One region of the Kitasatospora sp. Ki12 genome, then DNA from elsewhere that is predicted to be linked to it. Evidence: predicted binding sites of a transcription regulator. Region 1 holds the regulator's gene; each other region holds the start of a gene.
What was found. The regulator HrcA, encoded in region 1, represses chaperone genes, less so after heat shock. The targets are predictions, from matches to a motif close to TTNGCACTCNGNNNNNCNGAGTGCNAA.
Positions count from the first base shown of each region.

Region 2: a site for HrcA is predicted at 5,686-5,712, ahead of groES (co-chaperone GroES). Genes of this name have one in related genera too.
Region 3: a site for HrcA is predicted at 4,612-4,638, ahead of ACYP53_RS05570 (FmdB family zinc ribbon protein). Genes of this name have one in related genera too.

Region 1 is NZ_BAAIHT010000001.1:3,424,104-3,431,662, reverse strand. Features, by position in the region: gene dnaJ (molecular chaperone DnaJ) at 1-869, opposite strand, end outside; gene hrcA (heat-inducible transcriptional repressor HrcA) at 941-1,975, opposite strand; gene htpX (zinc metalloprotease HtpX) at 2,278-3,198, shown strand; gene pspAB (PspA-associated protein PspAB) at 3,263-3,847, shown strand; gene ACYP53_RS15060 (DUF3097 domain-containing protein) at 3,879-4,712, shown strand; gene hemW (radical SAM family heme chaperone HemW) at 4,744-5,973, opposite strand; gene ACYP53_RS15050 (AMP-dependent synthetase/ligase) at 6,032-7,559, opposite strand, start outside.
Region 2 is NZ_BAAIHT010000001.1:2,692,464-2,700,022, reverse strand. Features, by position in the region: gene shbA (RNA polymerase sigma factor ShbA) at 1-390, opposite strand, end outside; gene ACYP53_RS11940 (response regulator transcription factor) at 723-1,334, opposite strand; gene ACYP53_RS11935 (WhiB family transcriptional regulator) at 1,898-2,224, shown strand; gene ACYP53_RS11930 (LysR family transcriptional regulator) at 2,309-3,307, opposite strand; gene groL (chaperonin GroEL) at 3,494-5,122, opposite strand; gene groES (co-chaperone GroES) at 5,240-5,545, opposite strand; gene ACYP53_RS11915 (hypothetical protein) at 5,794-6,105, shown strand; gene ACYP53_RS11910 (hypothetical protein) at 6,102-6,428, shown strand; gene ACYP53_RS11905 (class I SAM-dependent methyltransferase) at 6,479-7,559, shown strand, end outside.
Region 3 is NZ_BAAIHT010000001.1:1,317,482-1,325,040, reverse strand. Features, by position in the region: gene ACYP53_RS05600 (carbon-nitrogen hydrolase family protein) at 1-472, opposite strand, end outside; gene ACYP53_RS05595 (phosphatase PAP2 family protein) at 515-1,384, opposite strand; gene ACYP53_RS05590 (sigma-70 family RNA polymerase sigma factor) at 1,807-2,778, shown strand; gene ACYP53_RS05585 (hypothetical protein) at 2,961-3,221, shown strand; gene mscL (large conductance mechanosensitive channel protein MscL) at 3,264-3,683, opposite strand; gene ACYP53_RS05575 (hypothetical protein) at 3,714-3,983, opposite strand; gene ACYP53_RS05570 (FmdB family zinc ribbon protein) at 4,307-4,600, opposite strand; gene ACYP53_RS05565 (MFS transporter) at 4,752-6,140, opposite strand; gene ACYP53_RS05560 (potassium/proton antiporter) at 6,465-7,559, opposite strand, start outside.

The DNA of each region.
Region 1 (7,559 bases):
TCCAGGGTCTGCAGCGGCACCCGGGTGCCGAGCGAGGCCGCCGTCATCGGGATGGTGACGGTGCAGTGCAGGTCGTCCCCGCGCCGCTGGAAGATGGTGTGGGTGGTCTCGGCGATCTCGACGTACAGGTCGCCGGCCGGGCCGCCGCCGGGGCCGACCTCGCCCTCGCCGGCCAGCTGGATCCGGGTGCCGTTGTCGACACCGGCCGGGATCTTGACCGTCAGGGTGCGACGGGCGCGGACCCGGCCGTCGCCGGCGCACTCCGGGCACGGGGTCGGCACGACGGTGCCGAAGCCCTGGCACTGCGGGCAGGGGCGGGAGGTCATGACCTGGCCCAGGAAGGACCGGGTGACCTGGGAGACCTCGCCCTTGCCGCGACACATGTCGCAGGTCTGCGCGGAGGTGCCGGGGGCCGCGCCCTCGCCGCTGCACGTGGTGCAGGTGACGGCGGTGTCGACCTGGAGCTCCTTGGTGGTGCCGAACGCGGCCTCCTCCAGGGTGATCTCCAGCCGGATCATGGCGTCCTGGCCGCGGCGGGTGCGCGAGCGCGGGCCCCGCTGGCCGGCCGCGGCGCCGAAGAAGGCGTCCATGATGTCGGAGAAGCCGAAGCCCGCGGCGCCCGCGCCGAAGCCGCCCGCACCGCCGCCGCTCGGGGACAGCGGGTCCCCGCCGAGGTCGTAGACCTGGCGCTTCTGCGGATCGGAGAGCACCTCGTAGGCGGCGTTGATCTCCTTGAACCGCTCCTGCGTCTTCGGGTCCGGGTTGACGTCCGGGTGCAGTTCGCGTGCCAGGCGCCGGAACGCCTTCTTGATCTCGTCCTGCCCCGCATCCCGTCGGACGCCGAGTACCGCGTAGTAGTCCGTGGCCACCAAATGCTCCGCTTGTTCCGCCTGTAGTAGTGCTGCGACTGGACGCCGTCAGTTTGCCCGACGGCTGTTTGCTACGACTCGGCCAGGATCTGACCCACGTACCGCGCCACCGCCCGCACCGCCCCCATTGTGCCCGGGTAGTCCATCCGGGTCGGACCGATCACACCCAGTTTGGCCACGCTCTCGTCGCCCGAACCGTAACCGACGGACACCACCGAAGTGGAAATCAGCCCTTCGTAGGCGTTCTCACGCCCGATCCGGACCGTCATCCCCGCGTCGTTGGTCTCACCCAGGAGGCGGAGCAGGATGACCTGCTCCTCCAGGGCCTCCAGCACCGGCTGGATGGTGAGCGGGAAGTCGTGGCCGAGGCGGGTCAGGTTGGCCGTGCCGGCCAGCATGATCCGCTCCTCGTTCTGTTCCGCGAGGGTCTCGAACAGCGTCGCCAGGACCGTGCTGACGGTCGGCCGGTCGGCCTGGTCGAACGCCGCCGGGAGCTCCTCCAGGAGCCCCGGGACCTCCGGGAGGCGGCGGCCGGCCGCCCTGGTGTTGAGCGCGGTCCGCAGGTCCGCCAGGACCGTCTCGCCGACCGGGCCCGGGCAGTCGACCATCCGCTGCTCGACCCGGCCGGTGTTGGTGATCAGCACCAGCATCACCTTCGCCGGGGCCAGCGCCACCAGCTCGATGTGCCGCACCGTGGAGCGCGTCAGGGACGGGTACTGCACCACCGCGACCTGCCGGGTCAGCTGGGCGAGCAGCCGCACGGTGCGCGCGACCACGTCGTCCAGGTCGACCGCGCCGTCCAGGAAGTGCCGGATGGCCCGGCGCTCCGGGGCGCTCATCGGCTTGATCTCGGCGAGCTTGTCGACGAAGAGGCGGTACCCCTTGTCGGTCGGGATCCGGCCGGCGCTGGTGTGCGGCTGGTGGATGTAGCCCTCCTCCTCCAGCGCCGCCATGTCGTTGCGGACGGTCGCCGGCGAGACCCCGAGGTTGTGCCGCTCCACGAGCGCCTTGGAACCGACCGGCTCCTCGGTGCCCACGTAGTCCTGCACGATCGCGCGGAGCACGGCGAGCTTGCGGTCGTCCAGCTGGCGGACCTCACCGGCCATGGGGCACGCACCTCCGTCTTCGCACGTTGTCCGTCTGTGTCCCTGTGTGTCACTGGGTTACTGCTGCGGGCCGCTCCGGGAGACCCCGCCCTTGGCACTCTGAACACGCGAGTGCCAAAACCGTATCTGCCAGTGTAAGGCCCGGGTCCTACGGCAGGAACGGCCCGACCGGCGTGATCCTGCCCGCAGTTCCGGGTACGGCCCGCGGGGCGGTGACCGTTCACGCTTCCCGGCGCGGGGGTGGTGCCCCGGGGCCGTCCGGGTGGCAGCATCGAAAGCGACGGCGAACGGAGGAGCAAGCGATGTCGAGCTCGGGCCAGCACAACCGTTTCGCACCCGATCGCGGCCTGACCGGCCGCATGGTCGCGACGATGTTCGTGATCGGGCTGCTGTACGTCGGTTTCACCGGCCTGCTGATCGCGCTGCTGCGCGGCGCCTGGCCGCTCATCGTCCTGATCTCCGGCGGGCTGTTCGTGGCCCAGTTCTGGTTCAGCGACAAGATCACCGAACGGGCGATGGGCGCCCACCAGGTGACCCCGGAGGAGTTCCCCCAGCTGCACGGCACGATCGACCGGCTCTGCGCGCTGGCCGACATGCCCAAGCCCCGCGTGGCGGTCGCCGACAACGACATGCCGAACGCCTTCGCCACCGGCCGCAACCCGCAGAACGCCGTGGTCTGCGTGACCACCGGCCTGCTGCGCCGGCTGGAACCGGAGGAACTGGAGGGCGTCCTCGCCCACGAGCTCTCCCACGTCGCCCACCGGGACGTCGCGGTGATGACCATCGCCGGCTTCCTCGGCGTGCTCGCCGGCGCGATGACCCGGATCGCCGTGTACGGCGGCTTCATGGGCGGCAACCGCAACAGCAACGACCAGAACGCGGCCATCGCGGCGCTGATCATCCCGCTGGTCTCGATGGTCGTCTACGCGATCAGCTTCCTGCTCACCCGGCTGCTGTCCCGCTACCGCGAACTGGCCGCCGACCGCGCCGCCGCCCAGCTCACCGGCCGGCCCAGCGCCCTCGCCTCGGCCCTCACCAAGGTCACCGGGCAGATCGCGGCCATCCCCAGCAAGGACCTGCGCCAGGCCCAGCCGTACAACGCCTTCTACTTCGCCCCCGCGCTGAGCGCCCGGGAGACCGCCTCGCAGCTGTTCTCCACCCACCCGTCGCTGGAGAAGCGGCTGGAGCAGCTGGCGAGGATCTCCGAGCAGCTCGGCCGCTGACCGCCCGAGGACACGCCCGAACACACGCCCCGAACACACGCCCCGAGCACACGAGAGGACCGCCGTGGGAATCCTGGACACCCTGTTCGGCCGCAGCAAGCCCGTCAAGCCCGACCTCGACCAGCTGTTCGGCGTGCCGTCCGCCGCGCTCACCCTGGAGGCCGCCGCCGGCTTCCTCCCCACCGGGCTCGGCTCGGTCTGCTTCGCGGCCGTCGAGGGCGCGGCCTTCGTCCAGGTCGAACAGCAGGTGCGGGCGCTGCTGGACGCCGACACCGAGCGCGGCGGCGTCCCCGTGGAGGCCTCCAAAGACGACTACGGCTACTCCTGGCTGCTCGCCCGGCACTCCCCCGGGGAGCTCCCGGAGCTGGTGAACGACCTGCACGCGGTCAACAGCGAGCTGGAGGCGAACGGCTTCGGGCCGCAACTGCTCTGCTCGCTGGTCGCCTTCCGCAACGGGGAGGGGCAGTCGCTGGGCCTGGTCTACCTCTACAAGCGCGGCACCTTCTACCCCTTCGCCCCGATGCCCGGCGGCGGCGAGAAGCGCAACAGCCCGCTGGAACTGCAGGTCAACGCGATGCTGGGGAACGACCTGCGGCTGGAGAAGGACCTCGGCCGCTGGTTCCCGGTCTGGGGCGCGCCGGGCCTCTGACGGCCCGTCCGCCGTCCCTATGATCACCCGTATGCGCAGCCGCGAGTACGGACCCGACCTGACCCCGCCCTGGAAGAAGCAGGCCCCCGCGCCGGAGGTGCCCGCCGAGCGGGACCTGGTGGTCGAGGAGGCGGCGACCGGCTACTGCGGGGCCGTGGTGCGCTGCGAGAAGACCGCCGAGGGGTTCACCGTCACCCTGGAGGACCGTTTCGGCAAGCACCGGGTCTTCCCGCTGGTCCCGCGCGGCTTCCTGCTGGAGGGCCGGGTCGTCACCCTGGTCCGCCCGGCCGGCCCGGCGCCGTCCAAGGCGCCCGGCCGCACCGCCTCCGGCTCGATCGCCGTCCCCGGGGCCCGCGCCCGGGTCGCCCGCGAGTCGCGGATCTACGTCGAGGGCCGGCACGACGCCGAACTGGTCGAGCGGGTCTGGGGCGACGACCTGCGCGTCGAGGGCGTCGTCGTCGAGTACCTGCGCGGCATCGACGACCTGCCGGCGATCGTCGCCGACTTCGCCCCCGGCCCCGGCCGCCGCCTCGGCGTCCTGGTCGACCACCTGCTCCCCGGCACCAAGGAGCACCGCATCGCCGCCCGGGTCACCGGGGAGTCCGTCCTCGTCGTCGGCCACCCCTACATCGACGTCTGGCAGGCCGTGAAGCCCGCCTCCCTGGGCATCCCCGGCTGGCCCGCCGTCCCCCGCGGCGAGGACTGGAAGGAAGGCACCTGCCGCCGCCTCGGCTGGCCGGTGGACACCCCGGCGGCCTGGAAGCACATCCTCTCCAAGGTCAACTCCTACAAGGACCTGGAGCCCGAACTCCTGGGCCGCGTCGAGGAACTGATCGACTTCGTGACCCTGCCGGACCAGGCGTAGGTCCGGATGCCGTTGTGACCGTGTCCGGCGGTCAGTCCACCAGATCCCGTACGACGCCGTCGGCCAGCAGCCTGCCCTGGAGGGTGAGGGCGGCGCGGCCGCGCTCGTAGGGGCCGGCGGCGAGGAGGCCGTCGGCGAGGGCGCGGTCGGCGGCCTTGCGGCCGGTGTCGGTGAGCAGGTCGAGGGAGACGCCCTCCACCAGGCGCAGCTCCAGCAGGATGCGTTCGACGCGGCGGTCCTCCTCGGCGAGGACCTCGCGGCCCAGGGCCGGGGTGCGGTCCTCGGCGAGGGCCTGGGCGTAGGCGGCGGGGTGCTTGGCGTTCCACCAGCGGACGCCGCCGACGTGGCTGTGGGCGCCGGGGCCGGCCCCCCACCAGTCGGCGCCGGTCCAGTAGAGCTCGTTGTGGCGGCAGCGGCCCTCGGGGGTGGTGGCCCAGTTGGAGACCTCGTACCAGTGGTACCCGGCGGCGGCCAGGGCCTGTTCGGCGATGAGGTAGCGGTCGGCGTGCACGTCGTCGTCGATCATCGGCAGTTCGCCGCGCTTGACCCGGGCGGCGAGCCGGGTGCCCTCCTCGACGATCAGGGAGTACGCGGAGACGTGGTCGGGCCCGGCGCCGATGGCGGCGTCCAGGGAGGCCCGCCAGTCGTCGTCGGACTCGCCCGGGGTGCCGTAGATCAGGTCGAGGTTGACGTGCTCGAACCCGGCCGCGCGGGCCTCGGCGACGCACGCCTCCGGGCGGCCCGGGGTGTGGTGGCGGTCCAGCAGCTTCAGCACGTGCGGGCGGGCGCTCTGCATGCCGAAGGAGATCCGGTTGTAGCCGCCCTCGCGCAGCTCTGCCAGGTACGCCGGGTCCACCGACTCCGGGTTGGCCTCGGTGGTGACCTCGGCGTCCTCGGCGAGCCCGAACTCCTCGCGGATCGCGGCGAGCATCTTCACCAGGTCGCGGGCGGGCAGCAGGGTGGGCGTGCCGCCGCCGAGGAAGACGGTGCGCACCGGCAGGTCGACGTCCCCCAGCACCCGCCGGGCCAGCCGGACCTCGGCGACCACGTTGTCCGCGTACGTCTCCTGGGAGGCGACGGCCCCGGAGGAGCGCAGCTCGGTGGCGGTGTAGGTGTTGAAGTCGCAGTAGCCGCAGCGGCTGGCGCAGTACGGCACGTGCAGGTAGAAGCCGAACGGCCGGCTGCCGAGCCCGGCGAGGGCGTGCGCGGGCAGGGAACCGTCGGACGGCACGGGTTCGCCGTCGGGGAGTGCGGAGGGCATGACCCCATTGTCCCGTACGGCTCACCCGAACCGGTGAGCCGTACGGGGGCGGGCCGGGTCAGGCCTCGTTGGCGCCCGCGTACATCGCGGTGACCGCGTCCGCGTAGGTCCGCTCCACCACCGGGCGCTTGATCTTCAGGCTCGGGGTGAGCTCGCCGTGCTCCACGTCGAGGTCGCGCGGCAGCAGGTGGAACCTCTTGATCGTCTGCCAGCGCTGCAGCCCCGTGTTGAGCCGCTTCACGAAGCCCTCGATCAGCTCGTGGACGGCCGGATCGGCGGCCAGTTCGGCGTACGACTTGCCGGCCAGGCCGTGCTCGGCGGCCCACGGCAGGAGCACCGCCTCGTCCAGGCCGATCAGCGCCGTGCAGTAGTTGCGGCCGTTGCCGATCACCAGGATGTTGCTGACGAACGGGCACACCGCCTTGAACTTGCCCTCGACCTCGCTGGGCGCCACGTACTTGCCGCCGGAGGTCTTGAACAGGTCCTTCTTGCGGTCGGTGATCCGCAGGAAGCCGTCCGGGGTCAGCTCGCCGATGTCCTCGGTGTGGAACCAGCCGTCCGGCTCCAGCACCTCGGCGGTCTTCTCCGGCAGGTCGTGGTAGCCGCGCATGATGCCGGGGCCGCGCAGCAGGATCTCGCCGTCCTCGGCGATCCGCACCTCGGTGCCCGGCAGCGGACGGCCCACCGTGCCGATCCGCACGTCCTCCTCGCGGTTGACGCAGGACCCGGCGCTGGTCTCGCTCAGGCCGTAGCCCTCCAGGATCGGCACCCCGGCTCCGAGGAAGAAGTAGCCGATCTCCGGGGCCAGCGCGGCGCTGCCGGAGACCGCGCCGCGCAGCCGGCCGCCGAAGGCCGCCCGGATCTTCGCGTACACCAGCCTGTCCGCCAGCGCGTGCTGCAGCCGCAGGCCCAGCGGGGCGGTGCCGACACCGCTGGCGATCCGGCTCTCCTGGACCGCCCGGGCGTACTCGCGGGCCACCTTGGCGGCCCACATGAAGATCTTGTACTTGGCGCCGCCCTCGGCCCGGGCCTTGCCCGCGATGCCGTTGTAGACCTTCTCGAAGATGCGCGGCGCCGAGGCCATGATCGTCGGCCGGATCACCGGCAGGTTGTGGATGATCCGGTCCACCCGGCCGTCCAGCGCCATCACGTGCCCGGTGGCGATCTGCCCGGAGATCAGCGTCTTGCCGAACACGTGCGACAGCGGCAGCCACATGAACTGCACGTCGTCGGAGCGCAGCAGCCCGCTGGCCTCCTGCGCCCGGCCCTCGTACGCCCAGCAGTCGTGCACCAGGCGCACGCCCTTGGGACGGCCGGTGGTGCCCGAGGTGTAGATCAGGGTGGCCAGCTGCTCCTTGTCGAGCCCGGCGACGGCCTTCTCCACCGCGTCCGGGTGCCGCTCCAGGTACTCGGCGCCGCGCCGCTCCAGCTCGGCGAGGGTGAGCACCTCCAGGCCGGGCGCCTCGGGCGTCTCCCCGGGCGCGTCGAAGAGGATCACGGTGCGCAGCTCGGGCAGCTGCTCCAGCTGCCCGGCGGCCTTGGCCAGCTGCGCGGCGTTCTCCGCGAACAGCGCCCGGGAGCCGGAG
Region 2 (7,559 bases), 730 kb from region 1:
GGCGATGCCGTACACGAAGGCCTCGAACGGCCGCCCCTGGTCCTTGTACCTGGGCAGCGCGCAGAGCACCGCGACGCAGACCTCCTGGGCGACGTCGTCCACGTGGTGCCGGGCCCCACCGGGCAGCCGGACCAGCTTGGCGCGGCAGTAGCGCTGCGCCAGCGGGTGGACGTAGGCGAGCAGGGCGTCGATGGCCGGCCCTTCGCCGCGCACCGCGGCCGCGACCAGCTCGCCCACCAGCGGCGAGCCGCCCGAACCGAGCACCGGCGGGCGGACCGGACCGGTCTCCGCCGCGCCCGATCCGGCGTACGACGGGTCGTGACCCGGACCGGAGGGCTCGGCCTCCACCGGGTCCACCTGGCCGGCCGCGCCGGCGACGTCGTCGCGCATCGGTCCATGGTGCCTGGTCGAGCGGGAAAACGCGGCACCGCGTCCGGAGTTGTGCACCGGAACGTTATGCGCTGGCGCACCGTGGGGCGTGCCGCGCACCACCGGCCCCTCCTGCACCGTGCCGCCTCCCGCCCCGCCGTCGGTGGTCCCGTCCGTCTCGCCGTCCGCCGAGTGTCCTGCGGCTGCGTGGTTCGCCGCAGTGCCTGTCCGCTGGTCCCCGAGGTGCTCCACTCCTCCATGGTGCAACCTCGGGACCGTAACGTCACACACCCGTGCGGCACCCGCACCGACGATCACCGGCGGCGCGCCGCACCCGGCGGCGCCGGCGGTGGTCAGCGGACCAGGCCCCAGCGGAAACCCAGCGCCACCGCGTGCGCCCGGTCGGAGGCCCCGAGCTTCTTGAACAGCCGCCGGGCGTGGGTCTTGACGGTGTCCTCGGACAGGAACAGCTCGCGCCCGATCTCGGCGTTGCTGCGGCCGTGGCTCATCCCCTCCAGCACCTGGATCTCACGCGCCGTCAACGTCGGCGCGGCGCCCATGTCGGGGCTGCGCAGCCGGCGCGGGGCGAGCCGCCAGGTCGGGTCGGCGAGGGCCTGGGTGACGGTGGCCCGCAGCTCGGCGCGCGAGGCGTCCTTGTGCAGGTACCCGCGGGCGCCCGCGGCCACCGCGAGCGCGACCCCGTCGAGGTCCTCGGCGACGGTGAGCATGATGATCCGCGCGCCCGGGTCGGCGGACAGCAGCCGCCGGACCGTCTCGACCCCGCCGAGGCCGGGCATCCGGACGTCCATCAGAACGAGATCGGAGCGGTCGGCCACCCAGCGGCGGAGGACCTCCTCCCCGTTCGTCGCGGTGGTGACCCGGTCCACACCGGGTACGGTCGCGACCGCGCGGCGAAGCGCCTCGCGGGCGAGCGGGGAATCGTCGCAAACGAGAACGGAAGTCATGACCGTCGTCCTCCGCAGCTGATCCGCGTCACGTTGAGCCTCCTGGCTGGTACGAACCTCTACGACACGGCCGATCGGCGACAGACTCCGTGCTGATCGCCCCGACTTGCCCGCGATCGTTCCCGATGTCCGGCGCCCGCTAACCGCCTCCGCACTTCCAACGACCGTCACTCGAATGAGTTACGGCCTTCAGGGCCATCTCCACCACTGTACGTGGCCAACCCATTACCGATCAGCCGCATCGCGGTGCACACGCCGCACTTTTCCGCAGCTCGCGCGCGGTGGGCGCGCGACCCGCACACCGTTTCGGCGCGTCGTGCGCCCCGTCGGCCACCCGATTGCCACGCCCGCGCCCGCCGGAGGCCCTTGCCCACTTTGCCCGTTTTTATAGCTTTCGTATGGTCATTGACTGTTGTGCCAGTGTGTGGGTGACTTGTCCATGGAGTTGCCTTAAGTCATATTTCCAGGTGTCCACACCAGTGCATAGAAGCCCCGCCGTGCCGCTCGGCAGCAGCCCGCCGAACGCCCGGCCGACGGCCGACAGCCTCTGAAGGGAATGAGCCATGGCAGATTTCTCCCGCCTCCCCGGTCCCAACGCGGACCTCTGGGACTGGCAGCTCTCCGCAGCCTGCCGTGGCGTGGACAGCTCGCTCTTCTTCCACCCCGAGGGCGAGCGCGGAGCCGCGCGCAGTTCGCGCGAGGCCAGCGCCAAGGAGGTCTGCATGCGCTGCCCCGTCATCGCCGAGTGCGCGGCGCACGCGCTGGCGGTCCGCGAGCCGTACGGCGTCTGGGGCGGGATGACCGAGGACGAGCGCGAGGAGATGCTGGGCCGCTCGCGGCACCGGCTGGTGGAGGTCCCGCTGACCCCGCCGGCGATCGCGCGGCACTGACCCGCCTCCTCGGCGCGCCGTGAAGAAACGTTTCCTCACGGCGTCGCGGCCTGGGCGCCGCGGGCACGGGCCCCGCAGGCACCGTCAGCGGGCGGCGGCCGCCCCCGCCAGCCGCTCCAGCATCAGGGCCACGGCCGGCACCTCGGCCAGGTCCGACAGGGTCAGCGCGACCACCTGGCGCACCGCCGGCGCCCCGGAGGCCGTCCGCACCGGCACCGTCGACACGCCGTCAGGGCGCACCGACTGCAGCGCCAGCCGGGGCAGCACGGCCACCCCCAGCCCGGCCGCGACCAGGCCGACCACCGCCGGGTAGTCGTCCGTCGCGAAGTCGATCCGGGGCTCGAAGCCGGCCCCGGCGCACAGCTCCACCAGGTGCCCCCGGCACTGCGGGCAGCCGGCGATCCACTGCTCCCCCGCCAGCTCGGCCAGCCCCACCGGGCCGCCCCGCCCGGCCAGCGGGTGGGCGGCGGGCAGCACGCCCACCAGCGGGTCGTCCAGCAGCGGGGTGACCACCAGATCGGACCAGTCGGTCCCGGCGGTCAGCTGCTGGGCCTCCAGGTTGGCCTCGGCCCGCGCCTCGCGCGGCGTGCCGTGCGCCGGGGCCGGCAGCGCGGCGGCGCCGTCGGACTGCGGGTAGCGGAAGGCCAGCGCGATCTCGCACTCGCCGCCGCGCAGCATCGCCAGCGACTCCGGCGGCTCCGCCTCGACCAGCGACACGCGCACCCCCGGATGGCCGTCCCGCAGCCGGGCGACCGCGGGCGGCACCAGGGTGGAACTCGCGGTCGGGAAGGAGACCAGCCGCACCCGTCCGGCCCGCAGCCCGGCGATCGCGGCCACCTCCTCCTCGGCGGCGGAGAGCCCCGCCAGGATCCCGGTGGCATGCTTGAGCAGCACCCGCCCGGCCTCGCTGAGCTGCATCCCGCGGCCCGAACGGACCACCAGCGGGGTGTCCACGGACTTCTCCAGGGCCTTCATCTGCTGGCTGATGGCGGGCTGGGTACACCCCAGCTCGCGGGCGGCGGCGGAGAAGGAGCCGGTGCGGGCGACGGCACGCAGGACGCGCAGGTGGCGGGCCTCGATCATGCCTTAGTTATAAGGCAATCTTTGCGTTCTGCAAAATTCTACTGATAGTTGAAGCCCCTGACGACCCGGCAACGGACGAACAACCGCCCCGAGCCGCGTCACGGGCGAGCGGGCGAATGACAGCCGGAGGCCCGGCCCGCTGCCCCTCGCGGGGCGCGGACCGGGCCTCCGGTCACTGATCAGGCGTCAGTGGGAGTGGCCGTGGCCACCGTGGGAGTGACCGCTGTCGGCCTCCTCCTCCTTCTTCTCCACCACGAGGGTCTCGGTGGTGAGCAGCAGGGAGGCGATCGAGGCGGCGTTCTCCAGGGCGGAACGGGTGACCTTGACCGGGTCGATGACGCCGGCCTTCAGCAGGTCGCCGTACTCGCCGGTGGCCGCGTTGTAGCCGTGACCGGCCTCCAGCTCGGCGACCTTGTGGGTGATGACGTAGCCCTCGAGGCCGGCGTTCTGGGCGATCCAGCGCAGCGGCTCGTGCAGCGCCTTGCGGACGACCGCGACACCGGTCGCCTCGTCACCCGACAGGCCCAGGCCACCGTCCAGCACCTTGGCGGCGTGGACCAGGGAGGCGCCACCGCCGGCGACGATGCCCTCCTCGACCGCGGCGCGGGTCGCCGAGATGGCGTCCTCCAGGCGGTGCTTGCGCTCCTTCAGCTCCACCTCGGTGGCGGCGCCGACCTTGATGACGCAGACGCCGCCGGCCAGCTTGGCCAGGCGCTCCTGCAGCTTCTCGCGGTCCCAGTCGGAGTCGGTCGCGGCGATCTCGCCCTTGATCTGGGCGACGCGGCCGGCCACGGCCTCGGCGTCACCGGCACCGTCGACGACGGTGGTCTCGTCCTTGGTGATGGTCACGCGGCGGGCGGTGCCCAGCACGTCCAGGCCGACCTGGTCGAGCTTGAGGCCGACCTCCTCGGAGATGACCGTGCCGCCGGTCAGGGTGGCCAGGTCGCCGAGGATCGCCTTGCGGCGGTCGCCGAAGCCCGGGGCCTTGACGGCGACGGCGTTGAAGGTGCCGCGGATCTTGTTCACGACCAGGGTCGACAGCGCCTCGCCGTCGACGTCCTCGGCGATGATCAGCAGCGGCTTCGAGGCACCGCCCTGCAGGATCTTCTCCAGCAGCGGCAGCAGCTCCTGGATGGAGGAGATCTTGCCCTGGTTGATCAGGATGTACGGGTCCTCCAGGACCGCCTCCTGCCGCTCCGCGTCGGTGACGAAGTACGGCGACAGGTAGCCCTTGTCGAACTGCATGCCCTCGGTGAAGTCCAGCTCCACGCCGAAGGTGTTCGACTCCTCGACGGTGATGACACCGTCCTTGCCGACCTTGTCGATCGCCTCGGCGATCAGCTCGCCGACCTGGGTGTCCTGCGCGGAGAGGGACGCGACGGCGGCGACGTCGTCCTTGCCCTCGATCTCGCGGGCCACGGACAGCAGGTGCTCGGAGACGGCGGCGACGGCCTTGTCGATGCCCTTCTTCAGGGCGGCCGGGCCGGCACCGGCGGCGACGTTGCGCAGACCCTCGTTGACCAGGGCCTGGGCCAGCACGGTGGCGGTGGTGGTGCCGTCGCCCGCGACGTCGTTGGTCTTGGTGGCGACCTCCTTGACGAGCTGCGCGCCAAGGTTCTCGTACGGGTCGTCCAGCTCGACCTCACGGGCGATGGTGACACCGTCGTTGGTGATGGTCGGGGCGCCGAACTTCTTGTCGATGACGACGTTGCGGCCCTTGGGGCCGATGGTCACCTTGACGGTGTCGGCCAGCTTGTTGACACCGCGCTCCAGCGAGCGGCGGGCGTCCTCGTCGAACTGCAGGATCTTCGCCATGTTCCCTATTCCCTCGGGGCTGCGACCGGGCCACCGGCCGCCGAACTACGTGAACCAACAACCACGCCCCGGGCCCCTGTCACTTGGGACACGGATCCGGGGCGGGTCAGGAACGACTTACTTCTCGATGATCGCGAGAACGTCGCGAGCGGAGAGCACCAGGTACTCCTCGCCCTGGTACTTCACCTCGGTGCCGCCGTACTTCGAGTACAGGACGATGTCACCCACGGCGACGTCGAGCGGCAGACGCTGGCCGTCCTCGAAGCGGCCCGGGCCGACGGCCAGGACGACGCCCTCCTGGGGCTTCTCCTTGGCGGTGTCCGGGATAACCAGGCCGGAGGCCGTGGTGGTCTCGGCGTCGAGCGGCTGGACCACGATGCGGTCCTCGAGCGGCTTGATGGCAACCTTGCTGCTGGTGGTCACGTCCGAGCTCCCCTTCGGAGATTACGGGGTTTTCTAACGGGTAGGGCGAGCCTGCGAGCCTGCCGTCGCGGGGGTCAGACACGCGTCTTCGCGTTAGCACTCCCCCGGTGGGGAGTGCCAAGGACGACCATAGGCCCGTGTTAGCACTCAGTCAACCAGAGTGCCAACGGCGCGCCCGGGAGATCCCGGATCACGGATGAGTACCCGTACTCATGTGCGGCTCGCCGCCCGCTCGGCACACTCGTGCCATGACCGACACCCCGACGCGCGTCGGCCCGTCCGACGCGAAGGACGCCGCGCTCGCACTGCTGCTCCTGCCACTGCTGGGCGCCCTCCCGCTGGTCGCCTTCCAGGCCGGCGGCGCGATCGCCGAGGCCGCCGGCTCCGACACCGGGGGCGACTTCCTGTGCGCCGTGCTCTCCGCCGTGGTCATCGGCTGGGGCGCGCCCGTCGCCGTCGCCGTCCGCAGCGGCCGGGACGGCTACCAGTGGCTGCCGCTCTCCGCGCTCGTCGCGCCCTTCGCGCTGCCCGTCCTGCTCTGTCTGGGAGCCCTCCGATGAACGCCACCGGCGTCGGCCCGTCCCGGCTCAAGGACGCGTCCCTCGCGCTGCTGGCGCTGCCCCTGCTGGGCGCCGTGCTCCCGGTCGCCGTGTTCTTCCTCATCGGCAGCTTCGCCAACGGTCCCGGCGCCGGCGACGACGGGAGCGGCTGGGGCTGGGGCGTCCTGGGCGTCGCGGTCATGGCCGCCCCGGTGGTCGCCCTGGTGGCGAGCCTCGTGGTGGTCGTCCGCAGCCGGCGGTCCGGCTACCGGTTCGTCCCGGTCGCCGCCGGGATCGCGCCGTTCGTCCTGCCCGCGCTGTTCTCCTCGGGCGTCCTGTGGTGAGCACGTCCCGGTGGCCGGTCGACTGACCCTCGACCGGCGAGAATGATCCCGTGGACACCGAGAACCTCCAGCCGCTGCTGACGCCCGAGGGCCAGGCCCTGCTCGCCGAGTTGCGCGAGTTCACCCCCGAGGAGGAGCTGGCGCTGGCCACCCGGTTGCGGCGGGAGCACCCGGCGGAGCTGGTGTCGGCGGCCTTCGGGCAGGCGCGGCTGCGGCAGCGGGCCCGGGCGAAGTTCGGGGCGGACGCCGACCTGATGTACTTCACGCCCAACGGGGTCGAGCAGTCCACCCGGCGCAGCGTGGCCGAGTGGCGGGCGCGGCGGTTCGCCGAGCTGGGCGTCCGGCGGCTGGCGGACCTGTGCTGCGGTATCGGCGGGGACGTGCTGGCGCTGGCCCGGGCGGGCATCGAGGTGCTGGCCGTCGACAAGGACCCGGCGGCCTGCGCCGCCACCGCCGCGAACGCCGCCGCGCTGGGCCTGGCCGAGCTGGTCGAGGTGCGCTGCGCGGACGTCGCCGAGGTGGACGTGGCCGGCTACGACGCGGTGTTCACCGACCCGGCCCGGCGGACCTCGCGCGGCCGGGTGTTCGACCCGGAGGCGTACGCCCCGCCGCTGTCCTGGGCGGTCGAGGCGGGCCGGCGGACCCCGATCGGGGCGCTGAAGGTCGCCCCGGGCATCCCGCACGAGGCCGTCCCGGAGGACGCCGAGGCCGAGTGGGTCTCCGACCACGGCGACGTCAAGGAGGCGGTGCTCTGGTTCGGCACCAAGGCCGCCCGCCCGCACCGCGCCACGCTGCTGCCGGAGGGCGCCAGCCTGGTCGGCGGCGACCTGCCCGACCCGCCGGCCGGCCCGGTGGGGCGCTACCTGTACGAGCCGGACGGCGCGGTGATCCGGGCCCACCTGGTGGCCGAGGTGGCCGAACGGGTCGGCGGCCGGCTGATCGACCCGAAGATCGCCTACCTGACCTCGGACGAGCTGGTCGCCACCCCGTACGCGCACGCCTTCGAGCTGACCGACGTGCTGCCCTTCCACATCAAGAAGCTGAAGGCGCTGCTGCGCGAGCGGGCGGTCGGCACCGTGGTGATCAAGAAGCGCGGGATGGCGATCACCCCGGAGGAGCTGCGCCGCCAGC
Region 3 (7,559 bases), 2.1 Mb from region 1:
GCCGCCAGCCGTCCAGTTCCAGGGTGCAGCCGGCCGTCCCGGGGCGGTAGAGGTCGCGTTCGGTCTTGAACAGGTACTGCTTGTCGTAGCGGGTGACCAGTTCGCCGTCCGCGCCGAGGACGAGGGCGGAGATCCGCAGATCGGCACCGTCCTGGACGGCGGCGCCGACGACGGCGACGGTCCCCGTCTCCCGGCAGGCGTCGGCGATCGGCGCGAGGCGGGGATCGCCGGGCTGGACGGTGTACTCGCGCGGGTCGGCGCGGATCAGCTCGGGCTCGTACCCGGAGAGGAACTTCTCGGTGAACAGCACCAGCCGGGCACCGGCCCCGGCGGCCTCGCGGATCAGCTCGGCGGCCTGGACGGCGTTGGCGGCTATGTCGCCGGCCACGGCCTGGGCCTGGACGGTGGCGATCCGCAGCGGCCGCTCGGGGTATCCGGCGGCGGCGGAGGCGGGAACAGGGGTGGTGGACATGGCCGTCACGCTAGCCGAGGGCCGAGGGACGGTGACGGGCCCTCAGCGGGCGGTCCGGTTCGGCCGGTCGGCGGTCCCGTCGCGCACACCGCCGTCGAGTGAGACGTCGTCGAGTGCACCGTCGCCGAGGGGGGTGTCGTCCAGCGGGTCGGCGGTGCGGGGCGGCCGGACGGAGGGCACGATGACCCGCTGGACCCTGGGCCTGGTGCGCCAGTTGACCCGCCGCACGTCACGGGCGAGCGCGCCGGGCCGCCAGAGCTCGATCACGGTGGTCACGGCGCCCAGCACGAACCCGGCGGCGAGCCAGCCGCCCAGGACGTCGCTGGGCCAGTGCACGCCGAGCGCGACCCGGGTCCAGCCGATGGTCAGCACGGTGACGGCCGCCACCGCGCAGGCGGCGATCCGGCCCCGGCGGCCGACCCGGTACCAGAGCAGGCCGACCAGCACGGCGCAGGTGATCGCCGAGGCCATGGCGTGGCCGGAGGGGAAGGCCGGGCCGCCGGCGTGCGAGACAGGGTCGGAGAAGGTGGGCCGATCGCGGTCGAAGGCCAGTTTCAGGGCCCACTGGCCGCCCCAGCCGACCAGGGTCTGGGCGGCCACCCAGCCGGCCAGGACCCGGGCGCCGATCAACCAGAGCCAGACGGCGGCGATCCCGAGGAGTGTACGCATCGTGATGGTGCCGCCGATGTCCGAGAGCGTCTGCACCGCGGCGGTCCAGATCCGGTGGTCCCGGGCGTAGGTGTGCAGTTCGCCGATCCACTCCTGGTCGAAGCTGATCAGCGGGTGCCAGTGGCTCGTCACCAGGGCCGCCAGGAGGCCGAACAGCGCGGCACAGCCCGCCGCGAGTGCGGCGTCCCGAAGGAGACTGCGGTTACGCGCAGTGACGGAGGTCGTGCTGTTGGTCAGGTGCATGGCTGACACCTTCCCAGTGTCCCGTGCGGATCAGGAGCTCGAGTGATAGCGATTTGGCATCGTTTGTGAGGAGGTCCTGCGCGCGCGGGGGCGTGGGCGCGGGCGGAAGCGGGGGCGCATGGGAACGCCGGCGCCCGTTCGCGGGTTCAACGAAGAGGCGACGCGCACGTGAGGGTCGAGTGAAGAAAACTCCCCCGGAGCGGTCGGATGAGGGCACGGGATGTGCCCGGGTGGTCACCGAGCGTCCAAAGTCGGGGTGAAAACCGGCAGGATACTGCATCTCGCGGAAGAATCTGAGTGACTTGGGAATGTTGTCCGGAATCTGTTCGTTGGATCGTTACGTGTGAGCCCCGCGGGGCCCGCACTTCTTGCCCTCCGGGCAGGCAGGCAGACCTCGGCAACCACCAGCAAAGGGAGCAAGCATGGCCACCCGTGCCGTCGTTCGCGACAGGGCCGACCGGACTCGCGCGGCCCGCCCGACCAACTTCGAGGCCGACCGTGACCTGGTCGGCATGTACCTCGACGAGATCGCCAGGACGCCCCTGCTCGATGCCGCCGAGGAGGTCGAGCTCTCGCTGCGGATCGAGGCCGGCGTGTACGCCCAGCACCTGCTGGAGGGGGACGAACTCCCCAGCGGCGCCACGCGCGAGGAGCTGGAGGCGATAGCCGCCGACGCCGAGCGCGCCAAGGACGTCTTCATCCGCTCCAACCTCCGGCTCGTGGTGGCGGTCGCCCGCCGTTACCCGCGCAGCGGCCTCCCGCTGCTGGACCTCATCCAGGAGGGCAACGCGGGCCTGGTGCGCGCCGTCGAGAAGTTCGACTACGCCAAGGGCTTCAAGTTCTCCACGTACGCGACGTGGTGGATCCGGCAGGCGATCACCCGGTCCATCGCCGACCAGTCCCGCACCATCCGGCTGCCCGTGCACCTGGTGGAGGAGCTGGGGCGGATCCGCCGGGTGCAGCGCGAGAAGTCCAAGGAGCTGGGCCGCGAGGCCGAGCCGGCCGAGATCGCGGCCGAGTTGGACACCACCGAGGCCCGGATCAAGGACGTGCTGGACTGGGCGCGCGACCCGGTCAGCCTCAACATGTCCGTGGACGACGAGGGCGAGACCCAGTTCGGCGACCTGGTGGAGGACACCGGGGCGACGTCCCCCGAGGACGCCGTGATGGTCATGCTCCGCCGTGAGGAACTGGACGGCCTGATCGGGCGGTTGGACGACCGCACGGCCTCGATCATCCGGTCCCGCTACGGGATGGAGGACGGCCGCGAGCGCACCCTGACCGAGGTGGGCAAGCAGCACGGCCTCACCCGTGAGCGGATCCGCCAGATCGAGAAGCACGCGCTGGCCGAGCTGAAGAAGATCGCCGACCATGCGGGCTTCGAGGCCGCCTGACCCAGACCGCCTGACCCAGGCGCCAGCCCCAGGCCCCGGCCCCAGGCACCGACGGCCTGCCGAGCCCCACCCGGGCCCTGATGCGGAGCGCTCCGCACCAGGGCCCGAGGCGTGCCGCGGGGCTCTTAGGCTGGAGGGTAGGACGTGACGGGCAGGGCGATGTGAGCGACGGAGTGGACAGGGTGAGCGAGCGGGAACAGGAACGGCCGACGGACCAGGCCCAGGACCAGGACCGGCCCCAGGCGCTGGAGCACCGGAGCCAGGACCAGGCCCGCCGGAAGGAGGCCGCGGCCAAGGCCCGGCTGGTCTTCCGGGACCCGCTGGACCAGCAGTCGCGGGACGACACCGATGCCGGCTGGAGCGAGGGCTCCGGAGCGGGAGGAAGCGGTGGGCGGGGGCTGGACTGGTACCTGAGCCAGCGCCCGCCGCACCACGGGGACTGAGGGAACGGGCAGGGAAACGTACCGGGACGGACGGTCCGCGCCTCAGCGCATCGGCGCGACCAGTGCGTCGCGGATCTCGGTCAGCAGTTGGACCTCCTTGGCCTCTGCCTCCGCCGCCTCCTCGGCGAACGACGTGCGGCGGGCCGCCATCCGGTTCATGGGCACGATCAGGACGAAGTAGACGACGGCCGCGGTGATCAGGAACTGCAGGACGGCGCTGAGCACCGACCCCCACAGGATGAGGATTCCGGACGTGACCTCACCGGTCGGGCTCACCTCGCAGGGCCCCTTGAGGCAGGAACTGTAGGAACCCAGGTCCTTCGTTCCGAACACACCGACGATCGGGTTGATCACGCCCTTGACGAAGGCGTTGACGATGCTGGTGAACGCCGCGCCGATGACCACGGCGACGGCGAGTTCGACGACATTTCCGCGCAGCAGGAATTCCTTGAAGCCCTTCATGCCGCCTCGAACGACGAAGTCGTCGCCAGGTCACGGGTGATCTTCCGCGGCTCCGAATTGACAACCCGTCCGGCCCAGCGCACCCCCGCCGGTCGGCGGCAGCCCGGCCCGGGCGGGCCCGAACGCGAGCGCCGCGGCCACCGCGAGCAGCACCAGCGCTGGCACCCCGGACCGCCGCGCCGCGCTGCGCCAGCGGTGCCAGCCGCCGCACCCGCGCCGGATCGGCGGGAAGCCGGGCAGCTCCTGCCGGGGCGGTACGGCGGGCGCGGGCAGTGGGACGGAGAAGCTCACGGTCGTCATGGACGCACCTCCGGGGGTTCGGGTGGCCGGCCCCGGTGGACCGGCTGACGACCCCCACGATGCGCACCCCGGACGGCTCCGGGAAGCCGTTTCCCCCAGCCTGTGGACAACCCGCCCCCGCGGACGGCTCCGTACACCCGCACGGGTGGATCCGACCCGCCCGAGGTGTCGGAAGCGGTACGGCGGGACGCCGGGACGAGGAGACGCCGGCACGCGAAGGCGCCGGAACGCGGAAAGGCCCGTCGGCCCCGCGTGGAAGCGGGGCCGACGGGCCTTCCGAGGACGTGCTGGGCGCCCGGGTCGTCTCCGCCCCGGGAGCGGCGTCAGCTCGCGGCCGGAGCCGGGCTGGACGGGGCCGAGGAGCCCGTGCTCGGCGCGGGCGACGGGGTGGACGACGTCGAGGACGTCGAGGACCCGGAGCTGACCGAGCTGCTGGAGGAGGAGCGGCTGTCGGTCCGGTAGAAGCCGGAACCCTTGAACACGACACCCACCGCAGAGAAGACCTTGCGGAGCCGTCCCTGGCAGTCGGGGCACGTGGTCAGCGCCTCGTCGGTGAACTTCTGCACCGCCTCCAGGCCGTTGCCGCACTCGGTGCACTGGTACTGGTACGTGGGCACTTGTCTTCCTCCTGGCACTCTCGCCTGATGAGTGCTAACGATGGTCAATGATGCGGTATTCCGCTGGATCAGTCCAGCGACTCCGGTGTGACATGCGACCGGGCCCGGCCGCTCGACCACCGCCCGCACGCGGCCCCCGCCCGTGCCCCGCTCAGCCCTTGGCCGCCCCCACCAGCTGCTGGGCGCCCCCACGCTCGCCGGAGCCCGCCGCCGCGCCGGTCCCGGCGCCCACCGCCGAGCCCGCGACGATCCGGGTCGATCCCGCCCCGGGCGCCACCAGCAGGTGCCGCATCGAGTACAGCGCGACCAGGCCCAGTCCGGCGCCGATCACCGGCACCAGGAACCCGGTCGACGGGCCGTGGCCGTCGATCAGCTTCCCCGCCGCCATCGAGCCGACCGCGAGGCCGAGGCCGATGGCGCCGGTCAGCCAGGTGAAGGCCTCCGTCTTGGCGCCGTCCGCGACCAGCGTCTCGACCAGGGTGTAGCCGCTGATCAGGGTCGGCGCGATGGCCAGGCCGCAGACCAGCCCGGCGACGGTCAGCGCGACCAGGTTCGGCATCGCCCACAGCGTGGAGCAGCCCAGCACGAGCAGCGCGTAGCTCATCAGCATCCGCTGCTGGACGGGCCGCCGCCAGGCGATCACGCCGTACAGCACGCCGGCCAGCATCGAGCCGCCCGCGAAGATCCCGTACACGGTGCCGCCCGCGCTGTGCTGCCCGACCGAGTCGGCGAAGGCGTTCACCGAGACCTGCATGCCGCCGAACACCGCGCCGACCCCGAGGAAGGTCCCGGCCAGCAGCCGGACGCCGGGGGAGGCGAGCGCCGAGGCGCGCTTGGTGCCGGGCTGCGGCACGATCCGGGCGGGGGCGGTGCGCCGCTGGGCGGCGAAGGCCAGGCCGCCGACGAGGGTCAGCGCGGCCTCGGCGGCCAGGGCGGTCGCCGGGCTGGCGAGGGCCGCGATGCCGGAGGCCAGGATCGGGCCGATCACGAAGGTGAACTCGTCCGTCACGGACTCGAAGGCGAAGGCGGTGCTGACCCGGGCCGCCGAGGCGTCGGACGGGCCGTCGGCGGTGAACCGGGCCACCCAGCGGGCCCGGACCATCGCGCCGATCTGCGGCACGCTCGCGCCGGCCGGGACGGCGGCCAGGAACAGGCTCCAGGCCGGCGCGTGCCCGAGCGCCAGCGCGATCAGCGCGCCGACCGAGACGGCGTGCACCAGCACGGTCGGGACGAGCACCGAGGCCTGCCCGTACCGGTCGGCCAGTCGCCCGGTCTGCGGCCCGATCAGGGCCTGGGCGACGGCGGCGACGGCGGTGACGGTGCCGGCGGTGCCGTACGAGCCGTGGGTCTGGGTGACGAGCAGCAGGATGCCCATGCTGAGCATCGCGTACGGCAGTCGTGCGACGAGGGCGGGTGCCAGGAAGGTCCAGGCTCCGGGGGTGCGCAGCAGCTCGCCGTACCCGACGCGGGCGGGGGGCTGGGCTGCGGTGGTGTCCGCGCTGGTGTGCGCGGCGTTCTCGACCGTTCGGCGGGCCGTCACGGTCGGTCCTTCCTGCTGCCTGGTAGCGCGGCAGGGCATGGTGGAGCCCCGACGGCGCCGAGAGTCGTCCTCTCGCGCGTCGACCGGGGTAGATACCGGGTCGGCCCGGTGGTTACCGGGGTCGGACCGCGGCCGCCGAGCGGTCGCGCCAACTCTGCGTCAGGCAGATGCTGGGGTGGTCTAGCGGTGGTTATACGGCGTGGTCGAACCAGCATACAGTTACGCGCGTAGATTCCGCCAGTCCACCCCAGTCCCACGGGCCCCACGGGACCCGCCCGGCACCGCTCGGCCGGGCCGGCCCACCCCGCTCGGCCGGGCCGCCCGTCACCGCCCGTTGAGCCACCCGGCGAGCTTGCCGCCCTTGTCCACGGCCCGCAGCCGCCGCTCCGCGGCCTCGCCGACCTCGTCCGTGGTGACCACCAGCAGCTCGTCCCCGCCGCGCAGCACCGTCGCCTTGTCCGGCACGAAGGAGTTCCCCTCGCGCACGATCAGGGTGACCGCCGCGCCCTTGGGCAGCCGCAGCTCGCCGATCTCCACGCCGGACATCCGGGAGGCGGGGGAGAGCGCGACCGACAGCAGGTGCCCGTGCAGCTTCTCCAGCGGGGCGGACTCGATGCCGAGGTCCTGGCCCATCGAGCCCTCGCCGATCCGCAGCCGCTTGGCCACCCAGGGCAGGGTCGGCCCCTGGAGCAGGGTGAAGACGACGACGAGGATGAAGACGATGTTGAACACGTCCTCGGCCCGGTGCGCCCCGGACACCACCGGGATGGTGGCCAGCACGATGGGCACCGCCCCGCGCAGCCCGGCCCAGCTCAGCAGCGCCTGTTCACGGGCCGGCACCTTGAACGGGGTCAGCGAGGCGACCACCGAGAGCGGCCGGGCCAGGAAGACCAGCACCGCGCCTATGACCAGCGCGGGCACCACCGCGGAGCCCATGGTCGCGGGCGTGCAGAGCAGGCCGAGCAGCACGAACATGCCGATCTGCCCGATCCAGGCGAGCCCGTCGGCGAAGCCGCGGACGGCCGGTCCGTGCGGCAGCTTGGAGTTCCCGAGGATCACCGCGCAGATGTAGACGGCGAGGAAGCCGGAGCCGTGCAGCAGCGCGCCGCCCGCGTAGGCGAGCACGGTGAGCGCCATCACGGCGATCGGGTAGAGGCCCGAGGAGGGCAGCGCGACGTGCTTGAGCCCGAAGGCGCCGAGCTTGCCGACGGCGAAGCCGATCGCGGCGCCGATCGCCAGCTCGGCGAGGATCGTGCCGATCAGGACGTACCAGGGGTCCAGCTCCCCGGTGGTGGCGAAGGCGACGACCAGGATGACCACGGGCGCGTCGTTGAAGCCGGACTCGGCCTCCAGCAGGCCGGTGAGCCGGTGCGGCAGCGGGACCATCCGCAGGACGGAGAAGACGGCGGCCGCGTCCGT